Azoarcus sp. CIB: one gene and its partners. The protein of the gene in region 1 binds, or shares a complex with, the protein of each later gene. Links are inferred from orthologs where the notes say so. Each region holds a gene or a part of one and is shown in the gene's direction. Other genes may lie near its edges. The genes, in order: accD, accC and accB.

Region 1 (10,262 bases):
TGCTGATGCAGCGCATGGTCGAGGAGGGCGACTTTGCCCACATCGAGCCGGTGTATTTCTCGACGTCCGCAGCCGGTGGCAAGCCGCCCGCTTTCGGCGGCAAGGAAGCTGCACTGCCGCTGCAGGATGCGTCGAACATCGACATGCTCAAGCAGATGGACATTGTGATCACCTGCCAGGGCGGCGACTACACCAAGTCCGTCTATCCGAAGCTGCGTGCCTCCGGCTGGAAGGGGCACTGGATCGACGCCGCAAGCGCCCTGCGCATGGAAGACAACGCGGTGATCATCCTGGATCCGGTCAATATGAACGTGATCAAGGATTCGCTCGTGAAGGGCGGCCGCGACTGGATCGGGGGCAACTGTACCGTCTCCCTGATGCTGATGGGCCTCGGTGGCCTGTTCCAGAATGACCTGGTGGAATGGGTGTCGGCCATGACCTATCAGGCTGCCTCCGGCGCTGGCGCGCAAAACATGCGCGAGCTGCTCGCCCAGATGGGTGCGCTGCACGATGCGGTCAAGACGGAACTGGCCGATCCTGCGTCCGCGATCCTCGACATTGACCGCAAGGTCGCCGCGACCATGCGTTCGGGGGATTTTCCCGTCAAGAATTTCCGCGGCACGGCGCTCGCCGGCAGCCTGATCCCGTGGATCGACGTGCCGGTCGACAACGGCCAGTCGAAGGAGGAGTGGAAGGGGGGCGCCGAATGCAACAAGATCCTCGGCCGGCCCGCCTTCCGCAGCCCTGGCAGCATTCCGATTGATGGTCTGTGCGTACGCATCGGCGCGATGCGCTGCCACTCGCAGGGCCTCACGATCAAGCTGCGCAAGGACGTGCCGCTCGACGAGGTCAGCGACATCATCGCGCAGGCCAACGACTGGGTAAAAGTCGTGCCCAACGAGCGTGAGATCTCGGAGCGCGAACTGACCCCGGCGGCCGTCACCGGCACCCTGACGGTCCCCGTCGGCCGTCTGCACAAGATGGCGATGGGGCCCGAATACCTCGGCGCCTTCACCGTCGGCGACCAGCTGCTGTGGGGGGCTGCCGAACCCCTGCGCCGCATGCTGCGGATCCTTCTCGATCGCTGATCGTCATGACATGAGGAAACGGCGTTCGCATCGCCGTTTCCCATGTCCTATGCGTTGGTCCTCAAGGCAGGATGCTGGTATTCGCGGCTTGGAAAATAGTCTTGGCAATTAAAGAATTGCTGCCAAAACTTAAACAAAATGTTAGATTGCCGGGGCATGACGGATGCCCGGCCGCGTCCGCGACGTCCATATTCCACGCAGTTTGGTACCCAGACTAGGGTGCGGATGATAAGGCAATGATGAAGACATCGATCAAGGCTTCCCTGATCGCGACGGCGATCGCCATGCTCCCACTAGGCAGCAATGCAGCCGGACTCGGTTCGATCCATGTTTTCAGCGGCATCGGACAGCCGCTCAGGGCAGAGGTCGAGCTGAATGCGAGTAATGAGGAGCTACAGTCGCTTTCGGCGCGCGTCGCTCCGCCCGAAGCATTCCGTCAGGCAAGTCTTCAATATACCGCTGCAATATCGGGGCTGCGCTTCGCGGTGGAGCGCAGGGGCAGCCGTTCCGTTGTCAAGATCACCAGCGACAGGCCGTTCAACGACCCGTTCGTCGATCTCCTGATCGAACTGAACTGGGCGTCCGGACGGTTAATGCGCGAATACACCTTCCTGCTCGATCCCGTGCCGGCAGGCGCCCCGGCTTCCGCCGCCGGGCGCGGAGCGGCTCCGGTCGCTGCACCGCTTGCAGCTCCGGCCGCGTCGACTCAGCGCAGGGCGCCGGCCGCAAACCAGGCGCCGGCTGCAGGCCAGGCGCCGGCTGCAGGCCAGGCGGCCAGGACTGGCGGCGAGCACCATGAGATCAGGAAGGGCGATACGCTTCATCGTATCGCCGAGGCGAACCGGCCCGAAGGCGCCAGCCTCGATCAGATGCTCATCGCCCTGTTTCGCGAGAATCCCGACGCCTTCGAAGGGAATAACATCAACCGCCTGCGCACCGGATCGATCGTGACCGTTCCGTCCGATGTGCGCGTTCGCGAGATCGATCCCGGTCAAGCGCGTCGCGAGGTTCAGGCCCAATCAGCGGACTTTGCCGCCTATCGCAGAAAGCTCGCCGGAGCCGTGGCCGCACGGCCCGCGGCGCCCGAATCCGCGCCGTCGCGCGGCGATGCAGGCACGATTGTGCCGAAAGTCGACGAACCTGCACGACCGACGGCAGGCGATCAGGTTAAGGTTTCCGGAGCCCCGTCCGAGCAGGGCGCCGCGAAAGGCGCCGACAAGGCCCGCCTCGCTCGCCTTCAGGCGCTCGAGGAGGAGCTCGTCGCACGTGACAAGGCACTCGAAGAGGCGAACCAGCGCGTCGCTGCGCTGGAGGCCAGTGTCAAGCAGATGCAGGAATTGCTGAACCTGCGTAGCGAAAGCATGGCGCAGTTGCAGCAACAGGCGACCGCAGCACCGTCGGCTCCGGCTCAGGAGCCCTCTGCAGCGCCTTCGGCCCCCGCGCAGCAGCCCATTGAGGCTGAGACGCAGAAGGCGGCGGCCCCGGTGCAGGAGCAGGCACCTGCTCCCGTCCCGGCGCCCAAGTCGGCCCCGGCACAAGCACCTGCACCGGCGCCGGCGCCGGTCGAGGAACCGGGCGTCGTTCAAAGCCTGCTCGGTGATTCGATGGTCCTGGCCGGAGGCGGCGGCATTCTCGCGCTCCTCCTCGCGTATGTCGGCATCAAGGCGCGGCAGCGGCGCAAGCAGGATACGGAACACGGGCTTGAATCCGTCGCGAGCGCTTTCCCGCCGCCGACCAATTCGGTGTTCGGGGCAACGGGCGGTCAGAGTGTCAATACGGGTGAGAGCAGCGTACTGCACACGGATTTCAGCCAGTCCGGCCTTTCGGCGATTGACACCGACGAGGGCGTCGACCCTGTCGCCGAGGCCGATGTGTATATGGCTTACGGGCGCGATGCGCAGGCCGAAGAGATCCTGCTCGATGCCTTGAAGACCGACACATCGAGGATGGCGATCTACGTCAAGCTGCTGGAGATCTACGCCCAGCGCAAGAACCTGAAGGCGTTCGAGAACACCGCGACGGACCTCTATTCGCGGACCGGTGGTGAAGGCGGTGATTGGGAGAAGGCGGCCGAAATGGGGCGTCGCCTCGATCCAGAGAATCCGCTGTATCGTGCCTCGGTCGCCAGCGGCATCCCGACCGCAGGTTTCGCTGCGGGGGCTGCGGTCGCGGCGGGTCTAGCGGCGGTGGCCACCCATGCAGGCGATTCCGGGGGCGCTCCCGATGCATCGTTCGCGGTGGCGGGGTCTGCGGCTCGCGGGTCGCTGTCGACCGAAATGCCAGTGGATGCCGGAATCGAAGCTTTGCCGGAGGTCGACGCCGGAGCGCTCGACTTCGATCTCGATGCCGGCCTCGATTTGGGTGCTGCCGCTGCGGCGGAGGCTCCCATGCCGCAAATCGACGCTGCTCTGCCCGCAGAGATCGCGGCCCACCCCCTCGAAGCGGCAGCCTCCTTCGATCTTGATGTCGGCGCGGTAACCGGGCAGGCGGTCGAGGCGGAGCCGATTTCGACGCCTGCTGCCGATCCGATGCTCGCGACCGTGATAGGTCAGGGGATGGATTTTGCGGCCGCTGATCAGGCTCTCGAGTTCGATCTTGCGCCGGATTTCAATGCCGCCCCTGTGTCGGCGGCAGGCGAAGTCAGCCTCGATCAGACCATGATTTCGCAAGATCGCACACCGGCCGCGAGCGGCATTGCAGCGGCGGATGATCTCGAAAAGACGTCTTTCGACAGCAGTCTGCTGGATTTCGATTTCAACCTCGATGGGGGTGCAAACCAGCCGGCTGCGACTCCTCCCGCGCTCGATCTCGCGAGTATCGATCTGAACCTCGAGGCAACTTCCGCAGTGCCTTTGACGCCGGAGACCGGAGCGGCCGAATTCGCGGGCATTGGTGATACGGCGCTATCCGCGAGCGACGGGTCTTCAGACGCTCCGGCTCCCGGTGCGGATGTGATCGAAGAGGTCAATACGAAGCTTGAGCTGGCCCGCGCCTACGAGGAAATGGGCGATACCGAAGGTGCTCGCGAACTCATTCAGGAAGTGTTGCGCGAGGGCTCGGCGGAGCAGCGGGAGGCGGCGGCGCGCCTGGCTGAGCGAATCGGTTAACGGTCGGGGTTGCAGTCCGCGCATTCCAAGGGGCCGCCGCCGGGCGGCCCGTTCATTTTCATGCATTCCGGATTCGTGATTGCGTTGTGGATGGCGTGCGTCGTTGTCCTGCAGGTTATGTCGCCTATGGTCCTGTCGGTTGCGGCAGGATTGTGCGCGCTTGCCGGATGGTGGTTTGCGCCTACACGTAGCCTGAAGTTGTTGCGGCGCGTGCGTTTTCTGATCCTCGCGATACTCGCGCTGTTCGCCGGATTCACTCCGGGCGAGGCGCTCTTTTCGGCGCTTCCCGAGCTCAGTCCGAGCCGCGAAGGGCTGATGTTGGCTGCCGAGCATGTGGGGCGGCTGGTTGCGGTCGTGTTGTGCGTGGCGCTGCTGCTGGAGGGACTTCCCGTATCACGTCTCGTCGGCGGTCTGCATGCCCTGCTGCGCCCCCTGGGATGGCTCGGCCTCCCTACCGAGAGGTTGGCGGTGCGCCTGATGCTCGTTCTGCGCTACGTGGAATCGGCACCAGCGGCTGCGTGGCGCGACTGGCTCGAGGATGACGGCATCAACGGCAACGGCACCGACAGGATCGTGTTTACCCGCGAAGCCTTTGCATGGTGGGATCTGGCGGCTCTGCTCGTGGTGCTGGGCGTAGCGGCGTTGTGGTTCGGAGTAACACGATGAGAATTGCTCTTGGCGTCGAATATGCAGGCGACGCTTTTCAGGGCTGGCAGAGCCAGTCCCACGGGCAGACCGTTCAGGACCACCTCGAGGCAGCCCTCTCGGGCATGGCCGGTCACCCGGTGCGACTGCACTGTGCTGGGCGGACCGATGCCGGCGTCCATGCAACGGCGCAGGTGGTGCATTTCGACACCCAATCCGTGCGTTCGCTGCATGGCTGGGTCCGCGGTACCAATGCCCGGATGAGGGCGCCGGTCGCAGTCCGTTGGGCGGTGGAAGTCGGTGACGATTTCCATGCGCGCTTTTGTGCCGTTTCGCGCCGCTACCGCTACATCCTTTACAACTCGGCCGTGCGGCCGGCGCTCCTGGCCGGTCGCGTGGGATGGTTTCACCCGCCGCTCGATGAAGCGGCGATGGACGAGGCCGCCCGTTCCATCCTCGGCTGGCAGGATTTTTCGGCCTTCCGTGCCGCCGGGTGCCAGGCTAAATCGCCGATCAAACTCATGCACGAGGCGCAGGTGAGGCGCGACGGGGATTACATCGTCTTCGATTTCTGGGCGAATGCCTTCCTGCACCATATGGTGCGCAACCTGATCGGCTCGCTGGTCTACGTCGGCAAGGGTTGTTACCCGCCAGAGTGGATGTCCGAAGTGCTGCACTCGCGCGACCGCAGCCGCGCGGCGATGACCTTCACTCCCGACGGTTTGTATCTCGCAGGTGTCGAGTACCCCTCGCACTGGCCGCTGCCAGACGAAGGGCGTATCATCGCGCTCCCGCGTATCCCTTTCGTCTGAGTGTCCAGAACCCGAATTAAGATCTGCGGCCTGACCCGCGCCGAGGACGTGCATGCCGCCGTCGAGGCTGGCGCGGATGCAATCGGACTGGTCTTCTATCCGCCCAGCCCGCGTTTCGTCGCGTTCGAGCGTGCGGCGGAGCTGGCCGCGCTGGTGCCGCCGTTCGTCACGACGGTGGGTCTTTTCGTGAATCCCGATCCAGCCTACGTGCAGCAGGCGGTCGCGCAGGTGCCGTTGCAGCTCCTGCAGTTTCACGGCGAGGAAACGGAAGCCCTGTGTGCAGGCTTCGGTCGCCCCTGGATCAAGGCAGCGCGCGTGCGACCCGGAGTCGATCTGGTAGAATTCTCGGCTTCCCACCCGTCCGCTTCCGGATTGCTGCTCGACGCGTTTGTCGAAGGCTACGGCGGCGGCGGCAAGATCTTCGATTGGTCCCTGATTCCCGAGCGCCTTGGGCGGCCGCTGATCCTTTCCGGTGGGTTGGATCCCGATAACGTCGCCGAGGCAGTCCGCCGCGTAAGGCCGTGGGCTGTCGATGTATCCAGTGGCGTGGAGTCGGGCAAGGGTATCAAGGACGCGGCACGGATTGCCGCGTTCGTCGCTGGAGTACGCAATGCAGACGGTTGACAAGTCATACCGGTTTCCTGATTCGCGCGGTCATTTCGGGCCGTACGGCGGCGTGTTCGTGGCCGAGACGCTGATTCCTGCGCTGGACGAGCTCAAGGCCGCCTACGAGGCGTGCAGGAACAACCCGGCCTTCATGGCCGAGTTCGAATATGAGCTCAAGCACTACGTTGGCCGGCCGAGCCCGATCTACCACGCGAAGCGCATGTCGGATTCGCTCGGCGGCGCGCAGATCTACCTCAAACGCGAGGATCTGAATCACACCGGCGCGCACAAGGTGAACAACTGCATCGGCCAGGCGCTCGTTGCGCGATACATGGGCAAGCCGCGCGTGATCGCGGAGACCGGCGCCGGTCAGCATGGGGTCGCAACGGCGACGGTGGCTGCGCGCTACGGGATGGAGTGCGTGGTGTATATGGGCGCCGAGGACATGAAACGCCAGGCCGCCAACGTGTACCGCATGAAGCTCCTGGGGGCGAAGGTCGTTCCGGTCGAATCGGGCTCCAAGACGCTGAAGGACGCCCTTAACGAAGCGATGCGCGACTGGGTCACGAACATCCATAACACCTTCTATATCATCGGCACGGTGGCGGGGCCGCATCCGTACCCGATGATGGTGCGCGACTTCCAGTCAGTCATCGGCAAGGAATGCCTCGTGCAGATGCCCGAGATGGCCGGTCGCCAGCCCGATTATGTGATTGCGTGCGTCGGCGGTGGATCGAACGCGATGGGCATCTTCCATCCCTACATCGACGTTGCGGGCGTTAGGCTGATCGGCGTGGAAGCGTACGGCGAGGGGTTGGAGTCCGGGCGTCACGCGGCCAGCCTCACCGGCGGCACACCCGGCGTGCTGCACGGGAACCGCACCTACCTGCTCCAGAGCGACGACGGCCAGATCATCGAAACCCATTCTATTTCGGCCGGCCTCGACTATCCGGGCGTAGGGCCCGAGCACGCCTGGCTCAAGGACAGCGACCGTGCGGAGTATGTCGGCGTCACCGATGAGGAGGCGCTGGCCGCTTTCCATAATCTGTGTCATCTCGAAGGCATCATCCCCGCGCTCGAGTCGTCCCACGCCCTCGCGTATGCCGCGAAGCTGGCGCCGACCCTGCCGCGCGACAAGATCCTGCTAGTCAATCTCTCCGGGCGCGGCGACAAGGACATGCACACCGTCGCCGAAAAGTCCGGCATCCAGTTCTGACTCCGCGGGCCTTGACGGGCCCGCGCATCCCGATACCGCATATGTCCAGAATCCAGTCAGTTTTTCAGAGCCTGCAGGCCTCAGGGCGGCGGGCTCTGATCCCCTTCATCACTGCGGGCGACCCCGCTCCCGAACTCACCGTGCCGCTGATGCATGCGCTCGTCGATGGCGGGGCGGACATCATAGAACTGGGCGTGCCGTTCTCCGACCCGATGGCGGATGGCCCGACCATTCAGCGGGCGTCCGAGCGCGCACTCGTCAACGGGATGAGCCTGCGCAAGGTGTTCGCGCTGGTGGCCGACTTCCGTGCGACGAATTCCGATACGCCGGTCGTCCTGATGGGCTATGCGAACCCGATCGAAGCCATGGGCGTCGAACGGTTCGTCGCCGCTGCCGGCGCTGCCGGCGTGGACGGGGTTCTCGTCGTGGATTACCCGCCCGAGGAATGCGAAGCGTTTGCGCGCACGCTCAAGGCGGGCGGTATGGACCCCATCTTCCTGCTGGCGCCGACTTCCACCGAACAGCGCATCCGTGAGGTCGCGATGATCGGCAGCGGCTATATCTACTACGTTTCGCTCAAAGGGGTGACTGGTTCGGGGGCCCTCGATTTCGACGATGTCGCTGCGCGCATGCCGCAGATTCGTCAGGGCGTCGGCATGCCGGTCGGCGTCGGCTTCGGCATCCGCGACGCCGAATCGGCCCGCCGTATCGGCGAGGTGGCCGACGCGGTCGTGATCGGCAGCCGCATCATCGAAGAGATCGAAAACAGTCCGCGCGATCAGGCGGTAGCCCGGGTAAAGAACTTCGTTGAGGGCGTGCGTGCTGCGCTCGACCAGATCCAAGGAGCTCCGCGATGAGTTGGCTTCAGAAACTGCTGCCGCCGAAGATCAAGCGCGCCGAAAGCGCTGCGCGCAAGTCGATTCCGGAAGGCCTTTGGAGCAAGTGCCCGGCATGCGAGGCTGTGCTCTACCGTTCCGATCTCGAAAGCAACCAGAGCGTGTGTCCGAAGTGCGGTCACCACCAGCGCCTGCGCGCGCGGGCGCGGCTCGATCAACTGCTTGACGCGGAAGCGCGCTTCGAGATCGGTAGCGAAGTCGTGCCGGTCGATCCGCTGAAATTCAAGGACTCGCGGCGCTACACCGAGCGGCTTTCGGCAGCGAACGACGATACCGGCGAAGCTGATGCGATGGTCGTGATGCAGGGTTCCATCCTGACGGTGCCGGTCGTGGTCGCCTGCTTCGAGTTCGATTTCCTCGGCGGATCAATGGGGTCTGTCGTGGGCGAACGTTTCGTGCGCGGCGCCAAGGCGGCCCTGGAGCAGCGTCTTCCCTTCATCTGCATCACCGCCACGGGCGGTGCCCGCATGCAGGAGGGGCTCTTCTCGCTGATGCAAATGGCCAAGACCACCGCCGCGATCACTCAGCTCGCTGAGCGCAAGCTGCCGTTCCTCACCATCCTCACCGACCCCACGATGGGGGGCGTGTCGGCGAGCTTTGCCTTCATGGGCGACGTCGTGATCGCCGAGCCGGGCGCGCTGATCGGTTTCGCTGGCCCGCGCGTGATCGAGCAGACCGTGCGCGAAACCCTGCCGGAGGGTTTCCAGCGCTCCGAGTTCCTGCTCGAGAAGGGCGCGATCGACATGATCGTCGATCGGCGCGAGATGCGCTCGAAGGTCGCCGAACTCCTCACCCTGCTGACGCGCCAGCCCGCCATCGGCGTCTGATTTCCGTTCCACTTCATGCATTTTCCTGAATCCCTGAGCGGCTGGCTCGAGCTGCTCGAAAGCCGCCATACGGTCCAGATCCAGCTTGGCCTGGATCGCGTCTCCCGCGTGCGCGATGCGCTCGACGTGCGCAGCGATGCTGTGGTGATCACCGTTGGGGGTACCAACGGTAAGGGCTCGACCTGCGCCATGCTCGAGGCGATTCTGCTCGCCGCCGGGTATCGCGTCGGCTGCTACACGTCCCCGCATCTGCTGCGCTACAACGAGCGCGTGCGCATCGACGGACGCGAGGTTGATGACCAGACCTTGGTAGGCGCCTTTCGTGCCGTCGAGGAGGCGCGCGGCGAAACCCTGCTGACCTACTTCGAGCACGGAACGCTCGCCGCCTGGTGGGCATTTTGCGGTGCGCCGCTCGACGTCGTGATCCTCGAAGTCGGCCTCGGCGGGCGCCTCGACGCGGTAAATGCGATTGACCCCGACTGCGCCATCGTGACCGGCATCGCGATGGACCATATGGACTGGCTGGGCGACACGCGGGAGAAGATTGGCTTCGAGAAGGCCGGCATTTTCCGTGCGGGGCGTCCAGCAATCTGTTCCGATCCTATGGTCCCCGCCACGCTGGTCGGCCATGCACGCGCGATCGGCGCCGACCTGAAGCTGGTTGGCGAGGATTTCGGATTCAGCGGCGACCGCACTCAATGGACATGGTGGAGCAAGGGCGGTGCGCGTCGTGGGGGGCTTGCCTACCCCGCGTTGCGCGGGGCCAACCAGCTCCTGAACGCGTCGGCGGTGCTGATGACGCTGGAAACCCTGCGACAGCGGATTCCCGTGTCAATGCAGGCGGTCCGCCAGGGGCTGATGCTCGTCGAGCTGCCCGGGCGCTTTCAGGTTCTGCCGGGACGACCCTCGGTGGTGCTCGACGTCGCGCATAACCCGCAGGCGGCAGGGGTGCTGTCCGAGAACCTGTCCAACATGGGGTTCTTCCCTGAAACGTGGGCAGTCCTGGGCATGCTCGCGGACAAGGACGTAGAAGGTGTCGTGAAGCTGATCCAGGATCGCGTCGAT
Region 2 (7,021 bases), 850 kb from region 1 along the record:
CTGCGCGACGCGCTGGCCGCGGTAGCGATTCCCTACGTGGAAGTGCACCTGTCCAACATCCACGCGCGGGAACCGTTCCGGCATCACTCCTATTTTTCCGATCGCGCCATCGGCGTCATCTGCGGGCTGGGCGCATACGGCTACATGGCCGCACTCGAATTCGCCCTGACGCAACTGCGGAAAAGCTAAACACAAAACCACTCTGGCGGCCCAGCAAGGCGCCGCATTGTCCGGAGAACAGCATGGATCTGCGCAAGCTGAAGAAACTGATCGACCTCGTCCAGGAATCGGGCATTTCCGAACTGGAGGTTACTGAGGGCGAAGAGAAGGTACGCATCGCCAAACACATCGCCGCCCCCGCGGCTCCCGCCTATCTGGCCGCTGCGCCCATGGCCGCTCCGGCTGTGGTCCCCGCGAACGATGTGGTCGTGGCGCCAGCGGCCAACGCCCTACCCGACGGCAACGTCGTCAAGTCGCCGATGGTCGGCACCTTCTACCGCGCGAGCGCGCCGGGCGCGAAGCCGCTGGCAGACGTCGGCCAGAGCGTCGCCATCGGCGACCGCCTGTGCATCATCGAAGCGATGAAGCTCATGAACGAGATCGAGTCGGAGTTCACCGGCACGATCAAGGCGATCCTGGTCGAGAACGGCCAGCCGGTCGAGTACGGCCAGCCGCTGTTCGTCATCGCCTGATCGGCACGCCATGTTCGATAAGATCCTGATCGCGAACCGCGGCGAGATTGCGCTGAGGGTGCTGCGCGCCTGCCGCGAGCTCGGCATCCGCACCGTCGCCGTGCACTCGGTCGCGGACACCGAGGCCAAGTACGTGAAGCTCGCCGACGAGTCGGTGTGCATCGGCCCCGCCGCCTCGGCGCTGAGCTACCTCAACGTGCCGGCCATCATCTCGGCGGCGGAAGTCACCGACGCCGAAGCGATCCACCCCGGCTACGGCTTCCTGTCGGAGAACGCCGACTTCGCCGAGCGCGTCGAACAGTCCGGCTTCGCGTTCATCGGCCCGCGCGCCGAAACGATCCGCCTGATGGGCGACAAGGTCAGCGCGAAGGATGCGATGAAGGCCGCTGGCGTGCCCTGCGTGCCGGGTTCCGACGGGGCCCTGCCGGAAGACCCCAAGGAGATCGTCAAGATCGCGCGCGCGGTCGGCTATCCGGTGATCATCAAGGCAGCCGGCGGCGGCGGCGGACGCGGCATGCGCGTGGTGCACACGGAAGCTGCGCTGCTCAACGCCGTGCAGACGACCCGCGCCGAAGCGCAGGCGGCATTCGGCAACCCGGTCGTGTACATGGAGAAGTTCCTCGAGAACCCGCGCCATGTAGAGATCCAGGTTCTTGCCGACGCTCACGGCAACGCGGTGTATCTGGGCGAACGCGACTGCTCGATGCAGCGCCGCCACCAGAAGGTCATCGAGGAGGCGCCCGCGCCCGGCATCGACCGCAAGGCCATTGCCAAGGTCGGCGAGCGTTGCGCCGAAGCCTGCCGCAAGATCGGCTATCGTGGCGCCGGCACCTTCGAATTCCTGTACGAAAACGGCGAGTTCTTCTTCATCGAGATGAACACGCGCGTGCAGGTCGAGCACCCGGTCACCGAACTGATCACCGGCATCGACATCGTGCAGGCCCAGATCCGCATCGCGGCAAACGAAAAGCTGTGGTTCGGCCAGAAGGACATCGTCTTCCGCGGTCACGCGGTCGAGTGCCGGATCAACGCCGAAGATCCGTTCAAATTCACCCCCTGCCCCGGCAAGATCACCAACTGGCACACGCCGGGCGGCCCGGGCATCCGCGTCGATTCGCACGTCTACAACGGCTACACCATCCCGCAGCACTACGACTCGATGATCGGCAAGCTGATCGCCTACGGCGACACGCGCGAGCAGGCGATCCGCCGCATGCGCATCGCGCTGTCGGAGATGGTCGTCGAGGGCATCAAGACCAACGTGCCGCTGCACCAGGAACTCATGCTCGACGCGCGCTTCATCGAAGGCGGCACCAGCATCCATTACCTGGAGCACAAGCTGGCCGACCGCAACGAAGTCAAGAAAAGCTGACGAGCCGGAGCCGCCGCTCATGTGGATTTCCGTGACCCTGCAGGCCGAGGCGAAGAAGGCCGAGGCCTTGTCCGAGGCGCTGATGGAGGCGGGCGCGCTCTCCATCAGCATCGACGACGCCGACGCCGGCACCGATGCCGAGAAGCCGCAGTTCGGCGAACCGGGCCATCACCCGGAGGGCCTCTGGGACCACAGTCGCGTGATCGCCCTGTTCGCCGCCGACGCCGATCTCACGGTCGCCCTGGCGCGGGCGGCTGCCGACGCGGGCTTCGACGCGGTGCCGCCCTTCACGCTCGAAGATGTCGCGGAACAGAACTGGGTACAACTCACGCAAAGCCAGTTCGACCCGATCCGCATCACCGACCGGATGTGGATCGTACCTTCCTGGCACACCGCCCCCGATCCGGCCGCCATCAACATCGAGCTCGACCCCGGCATGGCCTTCGGCACGGGCTCGCACCCGACCACGCGCCTGTGCCTCGAGTGGCTGTGCGACACGGTCACGTCGGGCGCCGCCGTGCTCGATTACGGCTGTGGCTCGGGCATCCTCGGCATTGCCGCGGCAAAGCTGGGCGCTGCCGATGTGCTGGGCGTCGACATCGACGACAAGGCACTCGAGGCCGCGCACGACAATGCGGAGCGCAACGGCGTGACGATGCGCCTGCAGCATTCGCGCGAAGCGCTCGACGTGCAGTTCGACATCGTCGTCGCCAACATCCTCACCAACCCGCTGTGCGTGCTCGCGCCCCTGCTGGCCGCGCGCGTGGCGCCCGGCGGACGGATCGCGCTGTCGGGCGTACTCGACACCCAGACCGATCAGGTCATCGCCGCCTACGCCCCCTTCATCGCACTGCGCGTCGGCACGACCCATGAGGGCTGGGCGCGACTGGAAGGCACCCGGCCCGCCACCGGGGCCGGCAACGACTGATGCTCGCCCGCTGCCCGGCCTGCCACACGGTATTCCGGGTGCGGAGCGAACAGCTGCGCGCACACCACGGGCAAGTGCGCTGCGGCAGCTGCCTGCTCCCGTTCGACGCACTGGACAACCTTATCGAGGACGCAACCTCACCTGCAGCACCCAAGGCGCCCGAACCAGCACCGGACCGCTCCGATCGCTTCTTCGTACTCGAAGACAAGGCGGCGGACACGTTCTCCGACGAGCTCGATTTCGAATTGCCCGACGCGCTCGTCCCGCAGCGCGCCGCGCAACGCGAGGCAAACGTTGCGCGACAGGAACCTGAGGAACGCACGCCCGAGCCGGAGCACCGGAGCGAAGAAGACACCGACACGCCCGCTCACCGGTCATGGCGGGATAACGACGATCTGTCGCAGCAGGAACCTGCAGAGGAATACGCGCCCGACACCCTGATGCCCGGCCCTGCGTCGCCTGACCGGCTCGAGCCGGGTTTCGTGACGCCACCACGCGTCGACGAGGATTCGCATGCCGAAGAACCCGCGCCTGCGCTCACCGAACCACCGACGGATACCGAAGACGAGTTCGCAGACTACGCACCGCCTGCGCCCCCTCCTGCCCGCCACGGCCTCACCGGCCTTGCCATCGGCCTGCTGAGCGGGATGCTCGCGGCGCAGTTGCTCTATCTTTTCCGCGCCGACCTCGCACGGGACTGGCCATCCCTGCGACCAGTGCTGGTAAATGCATGCCAAGCCCTGGGCTGCACGGTCGAACTGCCGCACATCGCCGGCCTGATCAGCGTCGAATCCTCGGACTTGCAATCCGAGCCCGGCAAGGCGGCCAACCTCGTCCTGAACGCAACGATCCGCAACCGCGCGCCCCATCCGCTGGCGTGGCCGCACCTCGAACTGACCCTGACCGACGCCCGGGATCGCCCTCTCGTGCGGCGCGTACTCACGCCGCAGGACTGGTTTCCGGACGCAGATCTCGAACAGGGATTCGCCGCCGGACGCGACATCGCCGTCACCTTGCCCTTTTCGGCAGACGGACTGGGCGCGTCCGGATACCGGATCTACGCCTTCTACCCCTGACACTCACGCGACGCCACCCCATGACCCAGCCGCACCACGAGCATCACGAAAGCCCGTTCAAGGGCAAGACCGGACTCACCCGCCTGTTCAACGCCCTGCGCTACTCGTTCGACGGCCTGAGCGCAGCCTTCCGGCACGAGGACGCCTTCCGCCAGGAGTGCATCCTCGCCGCCATTCTCATCCCGCTCGCGCTGTTCATGCCCGTAACCGGGGCGGGCAAGGCCCTGCTCATCGGCAGCGTGCTCTTCGTGATGATTGTGGAGCTGATCAATTCGGCGATCGAGGCGACGGTCGACCGGGTTTCGCTCGAACGCCACCTGCTGGCCAAGCGGGCGAAGGACATCGGCAGCGCCGCCGTCCTGCTTGCGCTCGTCAATCTTGCCTGCGTTTGGGGACTGGTCCTGCTGGGCTGATCGGAGCCTGAACTCCCAATCAGCCCGGGGCCAGGCTCAGCGCGTCACGCGCGTGGTCGATCCGTCGCGCACGATGCGGACCGAATCGCCGGACCGGAAATCCTCGCCCTTGTCGTCCTGAACGACCGCCATGAGCTGATTGTTCTCGAGCCGGACGGTGACCTCCACGCCCTGAGAGCGCGTCGCGCCCTCCTCGATCGCCGAACCGGCAAGGCCGCCTGCGACCGCACCGATCACCGTCGCGATCGCCGCACCACGCCCTTCGCCGATGCCACTGCCCGCAATGCCGCCGATCGCCGCCCCCCCGAGTGCGCCGATCGGGGTCTTGGTGCCCTCGAGTTTCACGTAGCGAACCGATTCGACCACACCGTACTGCACCGTCATTGCCCGGCGTGCTTCGCCGCGCGAGTAGGTCTCGCCGCCCAGCCCGGTCGCGCAACCACCCAGCCCGAGTCCCAGCACCGACATGGCAAATGCCGCTGTAACGGCACACTGCCTCGCACCCATCACCATAATGCCTCTCCAAATTCCTTCGCATAACGCGCGGCGATCGCGTCGCGATCCGGCGCGTGATTCTGCCCGCCGCGACTGGCGATCTTGATCGATCCCATCAGGGACGCCAAGCGCCCGGTCCGCGTCCAATCGTAAGCTTCTGCAATCCCGTACAGCAGACCCGCCCGGTAGGCATCGCCACATCCGGTCGGATCGACCACTTCATCGGTCGGCACGCACGGAATCTCGATGCAACGTCCTTCCGCATAGATGCGCGAGCCTTCGGGTCCCAGCGTGACAACCAGCGCCTCGACGCTTTCCGCCAACTGTTCGATCGTACGCCCGGTCCGCTCGCACAGCAGGCGCGCTTCGTAATCATTGACCGTGCAATAGGTAGCCTGGTTCAGGCAATGCAGCAGCTCCTCGCCCGAGAACAACGGCAACCCCTGGCCCGGATCGAACACGAAGGGGATTCCCGCGTCGGCGAACTGCGCGACATGGTTCAGCATGCCGTCGCGGCCGTCCGGCGAGACGATACCGAGCTTCACGCCGTTCGCGTCCTGGATCCGATTGAGGTGCGAGTAGTTCATCGCTCCGGGGTGAAAGGCCGTGATCTGGTTGTCGTCGAGATCGGTGGTGATGAAGGCCTGTGCGGTGAAGCTGTCCGGTACGTGCTTCACGTGATCCTGGCGCAGCCCGAGCCGCTGCAGGCGCAGGCGGTAGGGCTCCGCGTCGTCCCCCACGGTCGCCATGATCAGCGGTTCCGCGCCCAACAGTTTCAGGTTGTAGGCGATGTTCCCGGCGCACCCGCCGAATTCGCGCCGCATGTCCGGCACGAGAAACGACACGTTCAGGATGTGGATTTGCTCGGGAAGGATGTGGCGCTTGAAACGATCGTGGAACACCATGATCGTGTCGTAAGCCATGGAGCCGCAGACGAGGATGGACATTCAATAACCCGGAGGAAGGATAATCCCGCCATTATAGGGCGCCGCAGCATTGCCCCTACAGCGCCGCCCGCAGCTTCGCCGCCATCTCCTCGAGCGCCTCGCGCGGAGGATTCTTCGCCGGCCACGCCAGCGCCATGCCGTCGCCCTCCCAGCGCGGCACGACGTGAATGTGGAAGTGGAACACGGTCTGGGCCCCCGCCTTCTCGTTCGCCTGCAGCAGCGTCACCCCTTCGCAGCCGACGACCGCCTTCACCGCACGCGCCATGCGGGCCGCGGTGCGGAAAGCGGCACCCGCCAGCTCGTCGTCGAGTTCATAGATATTCGCACGGTGCGGCTTGACGACCACCAGCATGTGGCCGGGATTCACCGACTGCAGATCCATGAACACCAGCGTCGACTCGTCCTCGAACACCCTGGAGGCGGGCAGCTCCCCCTTCACGATGCGGCAGAACACACAGTTTTCCATTGACTCTCCCCAAACGGACGGAACTCGATTTCGTCACCCCATCGTAACGCCCTCGTCATGGCACCGCAACGCAGCATTTCGACAATGCGGGGAACACGCCAGAACAAGGATGAAAGCCATGCTTCAGAAACAGGCGCACACCGCGGAACGCCGCACCCGTAATCTGCACGTCGGGCTCGCAGGCTGCGAAACCGAGATCCTCGAAGCGCAGAAGCTGCGCTACCGCGTATTCGCCGACGAAATGGGCGCCCGCCTGCCGAGCCGCACGCCGGGCGTCGACCGCGACATCTACGACCCCTACTGCGAGCACCTGATCGTGCGCGACGAGGGTGCCGGGCGCATTGTCGGCACCTATCGCATCCTGTCGCCCGCTGCCGCGCGCAAGGTCGGCGGCTACTACTCCGAAAACGAATTCGACCTCACGCGCCTGCAGCACTTGCGCAACCGCATCGTCGAGATCGGCCGCTCGTGCATCGACGCCGACTACCGCAGCGGCGCCGTCATCACGCTGCTGTGGGCCGGCCTTGCCCGCTACATGCGGGAAAACGGCTACGACTACCTGATCGGCTGCGCCTCCGTCAGCATGGCCGACGGCGGACACACTGCCGCCAGCCTGTACAATCGCCTGAAGG
Region 3 (3,426 bases), 850 kb from region 1 along the record:
CGGCATCAGCGATTTCGGTTTCGCCAAACGCAAGGCCGCGCGCCAACTCGGCGCGTCCGACACGGATTCCCTGCCCAACAACGCCGAGATCGAAGCCGAGCTGCGCGCCTGGCAGGCGCTCTACCAGGACGAGGAGCAGGCCGAGCGCGTGCTCGAGATGCGTCGCGCCGCCATCGGCGTGATGCGCCTGCTCGACGACTTCCGCCCCTACCTCACCGGCGGTGCGCTCGACGGCACCGCGGGTCGCTACACGGAGGTCGATATCGAACTCTTCGCGGAGAGCGCCAAGGAAGTCGAGATCTTCTTCCTCAACCAGAACATTGCCTACGAACACCGCGAACCGCGCCGTCCCGCGCCGCACGCGCCGGAAGCGATCCTGAGCTTCGAGTGGGAACAGGTTCCGATCCGCCTGTCGATCCATCCGGCCGACGCCGAACGTTCCAACCGACGGCGTGCGGACAGGGCGCGCCTGCCTACGGTCGAGGCGCTGCTCGCCCAGGGCGGCAGCGAGACCCAACCCGAACCCGCACGCTGAACCGGTCGCAACATGAAGCCATTCGTCCGCAACGCCTTGATCCTTGGCGTCGCCGCAGCCGCGGGACTCGCCGGCTATCTCACCCAGCGCGCCGCGCCGCCCGCTCGCCCTGCGACGGCGCAGGTCGCCCGCGAGGCCGGGGCACCCATACTCGCGCTGAGCCTGCCCGACAGCAACGGTCAGCCCCAGGCGCTCTCGCAGTGGCGCGGCAAGGTGCTGGTGGTCAATTTCTGGGCGACATGGTGCCCGCCCTGCCTGCGCGAGATCCCCGAATTCGCCGCCGTGAGCCGGCGCTTCGCCGATGCACCGGTGCAATTCGTCGGCATCGGCATCGACCAGCCCGACAACGTGCGCAGATTCGCCGAGGACAACAGGGTCCCCTATCCGCTGTTGATCGCTCCGCTGCAGACGCTAGCCGTGACGAGCGCGCTCGGAAACACGTCCCAGGCACTCCCGTTCACCGCGATCTTCGACCGGCAGGGCGAACTGGATTTCGTGAAGCTCGGCACCTTGAATGAAGCGGAACTTGAGGGCAAAATTCGCGCACTCCTCGCTTCGCGCTGACGTACCCGGAACGCTTTCACTGGACAAAGTGCAGCGATCTGCGGCAAACTTGCCGACATGACGCGCTCAAAACGCAGCAAAACCACCGAGGCCCCACCGCCTCCGCAGACTCGAATCCTGGTTCTGCACGGCCCCAACCTGAACCTCCTCGGCACTCGCGAACCCGATGTCTATGGCCGCACCACGCTGGCCGACATCCATTCCGCGATGGATGCGCGTGCCCGTGCAGCCGGAGTCGTCGTCGAGTCCTTCCAGAGCAATCACGAAGGGCAGCTCATCGACCGCATCCAGGCTGCAGCCGTGGAAGCGATCGACTACATCATCATCAACCCGGCCGGTTACAGCCACACGAGCGTCGCCCTGCGCGACGCGCTGGCCGCGGTAGCGATTCCCTACGTGGAAGTGCACCTGTCCAACATCCACGCGCGGGAACCGTTCCGGCATCACTCCTATTTTTCCGATCGCGCCATCGGCGTCATCTGCGGGCTGGGCGCATACGGCTACATGGCCGCACTCGAATTCGCCCTGACGCAACTGCGGAAAAGCTAAACACAAAACCACTCTGGCGGCCCAGCAAGGCGCCGCATTGTCCGGAGAACAGCATGGATCTGCGCAAGCTGAAGAAACTGATCGACCTCGTCCAGGAATCGGGCATTTCCGAACTGGAGGTTACTGAGGGCGAAGAGAAGGTACGCATCGCCAAACACATCGCCGCCCCCGCGGCTCCCGCCTATCTGGCCGCTGCGCCCATGGCCGCTCCGGCTGTGGTCCCCGCGAACGATGTGGTCGTGGCGCCAGCGGCCAACGCCCTACCCGACGGCAACGTCGTCAAGTCGCCGATGGTCGGCACCTTCTACCGCGCGAGCGCGCCGGGCGCGAAGCCGCTGGCAGACGTCGGCCAGAGCGTCGCCATCGGCGACCGCCTGTGCATCATCGAAGCGATGAAGCTCATGAACGAGATCGAGTCGGAGTTCACCGGCACGATCAAGGCGATCCTGGTCGAGAACGGCCAGCCGGTCGAGTACGGCCAGCCGCTGTTCGTCATCGCCTGATCGGCACGCCATGTTCGATAAGATCCTGATCGCGAACCGCGGCGAGATTGCGCTGAGGGTGCTGCGCGCCTGCCGCGAGCTCGGCATCCGCACCGTCGCCGTGCACTCGGTCGCGGACACCGAGGCCAAGTACGTGAAGCTCGCCGACGAGTCGGTGTGCATCGGCCCCGCCGCCTCGGCGCTGAGCTACCTCAACGTGCCGGCCATCATCTCGGCGGCGGAAGTCACCGACGCCGAAGCGATCCACCCCGGCTACGGCTTCCTGTCGGAGAACGCCGACTTCGCCGAGCGCGTCGAACAGTCCGGCTTCGCGTTCATCGGCCCGCGCGCCGAAACGATCCGCCTGATGGGCGACAAGGTCAGCGCGAAGGATGCGATGAAGGCCGCTGGCGTGCCCTGCGTGCCGGGTTCCGACGGGGCCCTGCCGGAAGACCCCAAGGAGATCGTCAAGATCGCGCGCGCGGTCGGCTATCCGGTGATCATCAAGGCAGCCGGCGGCGGCGGCGGACGCGGCATGCGCGTGGTGCACACGGAAGCTGCGCTGCTCAACGCCGTGCAGACGACCCGCGCCGAAGCGCAGGCGGCATTCGGCAACCCGGTCGTGTACATGGAGAAGTTCCTCGAGAACCCGCGCCATGTAGAGATCCAGGTTCTTGCCGACGCTCACGGCAACGCGGTGTATCTGGGCGAACGCGACTGCTCGATGCAGCGCCGCCACCAGAAGGTCATCGAGGAGGCGCCCGCGCCCGGCATCGACCGCAAGGCCATTGCCAAGGTCGGCGAGCGTTGCGCCGAAGCCTGCCGCAAGATCGGCTATCGTGGCGCCGGCACCTTCGAATTCCTGTACGAAAACGGCGAGTTCTTCTTCATCGAGATGAACACGCGCGTGCAGGTCGAGCACCCGGTCACCGAACTGATCACCGGCATCGACATCGTGCAGGCCCAGATCCGCATCGCGGCAAACGAAAAGCTGTGGTTCGGCCAGAAGGACATCGTCTTCCGCGGTCACGCGGTCGAGTGCCGGATCAACGCCGAAGATCCGTTCAAATTCACCCCCTGCCCCGGCAAGATCACCAACTGGCACACGCCGGGCGGCCCGGGCATCCGCGTCGATTCGCACGTCTACAACGGCTACACCATCCCGCAGCACTACGACTCGATGATCGGCAAGCTGATCGCCTACGGCGACACGCGCGAGCAGGCGATCCGCCGCATGCGCATCGCGCTGTCGGAGATGGTCGTCGAGGGCATCAAGACCAACGTGCCGCTGCACCA

The links.
Region 2: the proteins of accD (region 1) and accC are in contact, whole or in part, in a solved structure (PDB 8UXZ), measured with the Escherichia coli proteins. The link is inferred for Azoarcus sp. CIB from one-to-one orthologs.
Region 3: the proteins of accD (region 1) and accB are in contact, whole or in part, in a solved structure (PDB 8UXZ), measured with the Escherichia coli proteins. The link is inferred for Azoarcus sp. CIB from one-to-one orthologs.

The regions. Positions count from the first base shown.
Region 1 is NZ_CP011072.1:3,401,816-3,412,077, reverse strand. The notes cover bases 7,296-10,262. They hold accD (acetyl-CoA carboxylase, carboxyltransferase subunit beta), read left to right. Parts: upstream 7,296-8,327; coding sequence 8,328-9,197; downstream 9,198-10,262. Other genes in these bases: folC (bifunctional tetrahydrofolate synthase/dihydrofolate synthase), read left to right, coding at 9,213-10,262; trpA (tryptophan synthase subunit alpha), read left to right, coding at 7,516-8,331; trpB (tryptophan synthase subunit beta), read left to right, coding at 7,296-7,474. Outside these bases: asd (aspartate-semialdehyde dehydrogenase), read left to right, coding at 1-1,088; AzCIB_RS15095 (motility hub landmark protein FimV), read left to right, coding at 1,325-4,195; AzCIB_RS15090 (energy-coupling factor transporter transmembrane component T), read left to right, coding at 4,205-4,861; tRNA pseudouridine(38-40) synthase TruA, read left to right, coding at 4,858-5,652; AzCIB_RS15080 (phosphoribosylanthranilate isomerase), read left to right, coding at 5,653-6,276; more of trpB, read left to right, coding at 6,263-7,295.
Region 2 is NZ_CP011072.1:4,252,911-4,259,931, forward strand. The notes cover bases 1-2,883. They hold accC (acetyl-CoA carboxylase biotin carboxylase subunit), read left to right. Parts: upstream 1-702; coding sequence 703-2,064; downstream 2,065-2,883. Other genes in these bases: aroQ (type II 3-dehydroquinate dehydratase), read left to right, coding at 1-189; accB (acetyl-CoA carboxylase biotin carboxyl carrier protein), read left to right, coding at 243-692; prmA (50S ribosomal protein L11 methyltransferase), read left to right, coding at 2,084-2,883. In the rest of the region: more of prmA, read left to right, coding at 2,884-2,992; AzCIB_RS24740 (zinc-ribbon and DUF3426 domain-containing protein), read left to right, coding at 2,992-4,068; AzCIB_RS19045 (diacylglycerol kinase), read left to right, coding at 4,089-4,481; AzCIB_RS19050 (outer membrane lipoprotein), read right to left, coding at 4,518-4,949; AzCIB_RS19055 (carbohydrate kinase family protein), read right to left, coding at 4,988-5,923; AzCIB_RS19060 (HIT family protein), read right to left, coding at 5,979-6,389; AzCIB_RS19065 (GNAT family N-acetyltransferase), read left to right, coding at 6,508-7,021. UniProt on the Escherichia coli protein: This protein is a component of the acetyl coenzyme A carboxylase complex; first, biotin carboxylase catalyzes the carboxylation of the carrier protein and then the transcarboxylase transfers the carboxyl group to form malonyl-CoA.
Region 3 is NZ_CP011072.1:4,251,452-4,254,877, forward strand. The notes cover bases 517-3,426. They hold accB (acetyl-CoA carboxylase biotin carboxyl carrier protein), read left to right. Parts: upstream 517-1,701; coding sequence 1,702-2,151; downstream 2,152-3,426. Other genes in these bases: AzCIB_RS19010 (hypothetical protein), read left to right, coding at 517-535; AzCIB_RS19015 (TlpA family protein disulfide reductase), read left to right, coding at 548-1,099; aroQ (type II 3-dehydroquinate dehydratase), read left to right, coding at 1,157-1,648; accC (acetyl-CoA carboxylase biotin carboxylase subunit), read left to right, coding at 2,162-3,426. Outside these bases: more of AzCIB_RS19010, read left to right, coding at 1-516. UniProt on the Escherichia coli protein: This protein is a component of the acetyl coenzyme A carboxylase complex; first, biotin carboxylase catalyzes the carboxylation of the carrier protein and then the transcarboxylase transfers the carboxyl group to form malonyl-CoA.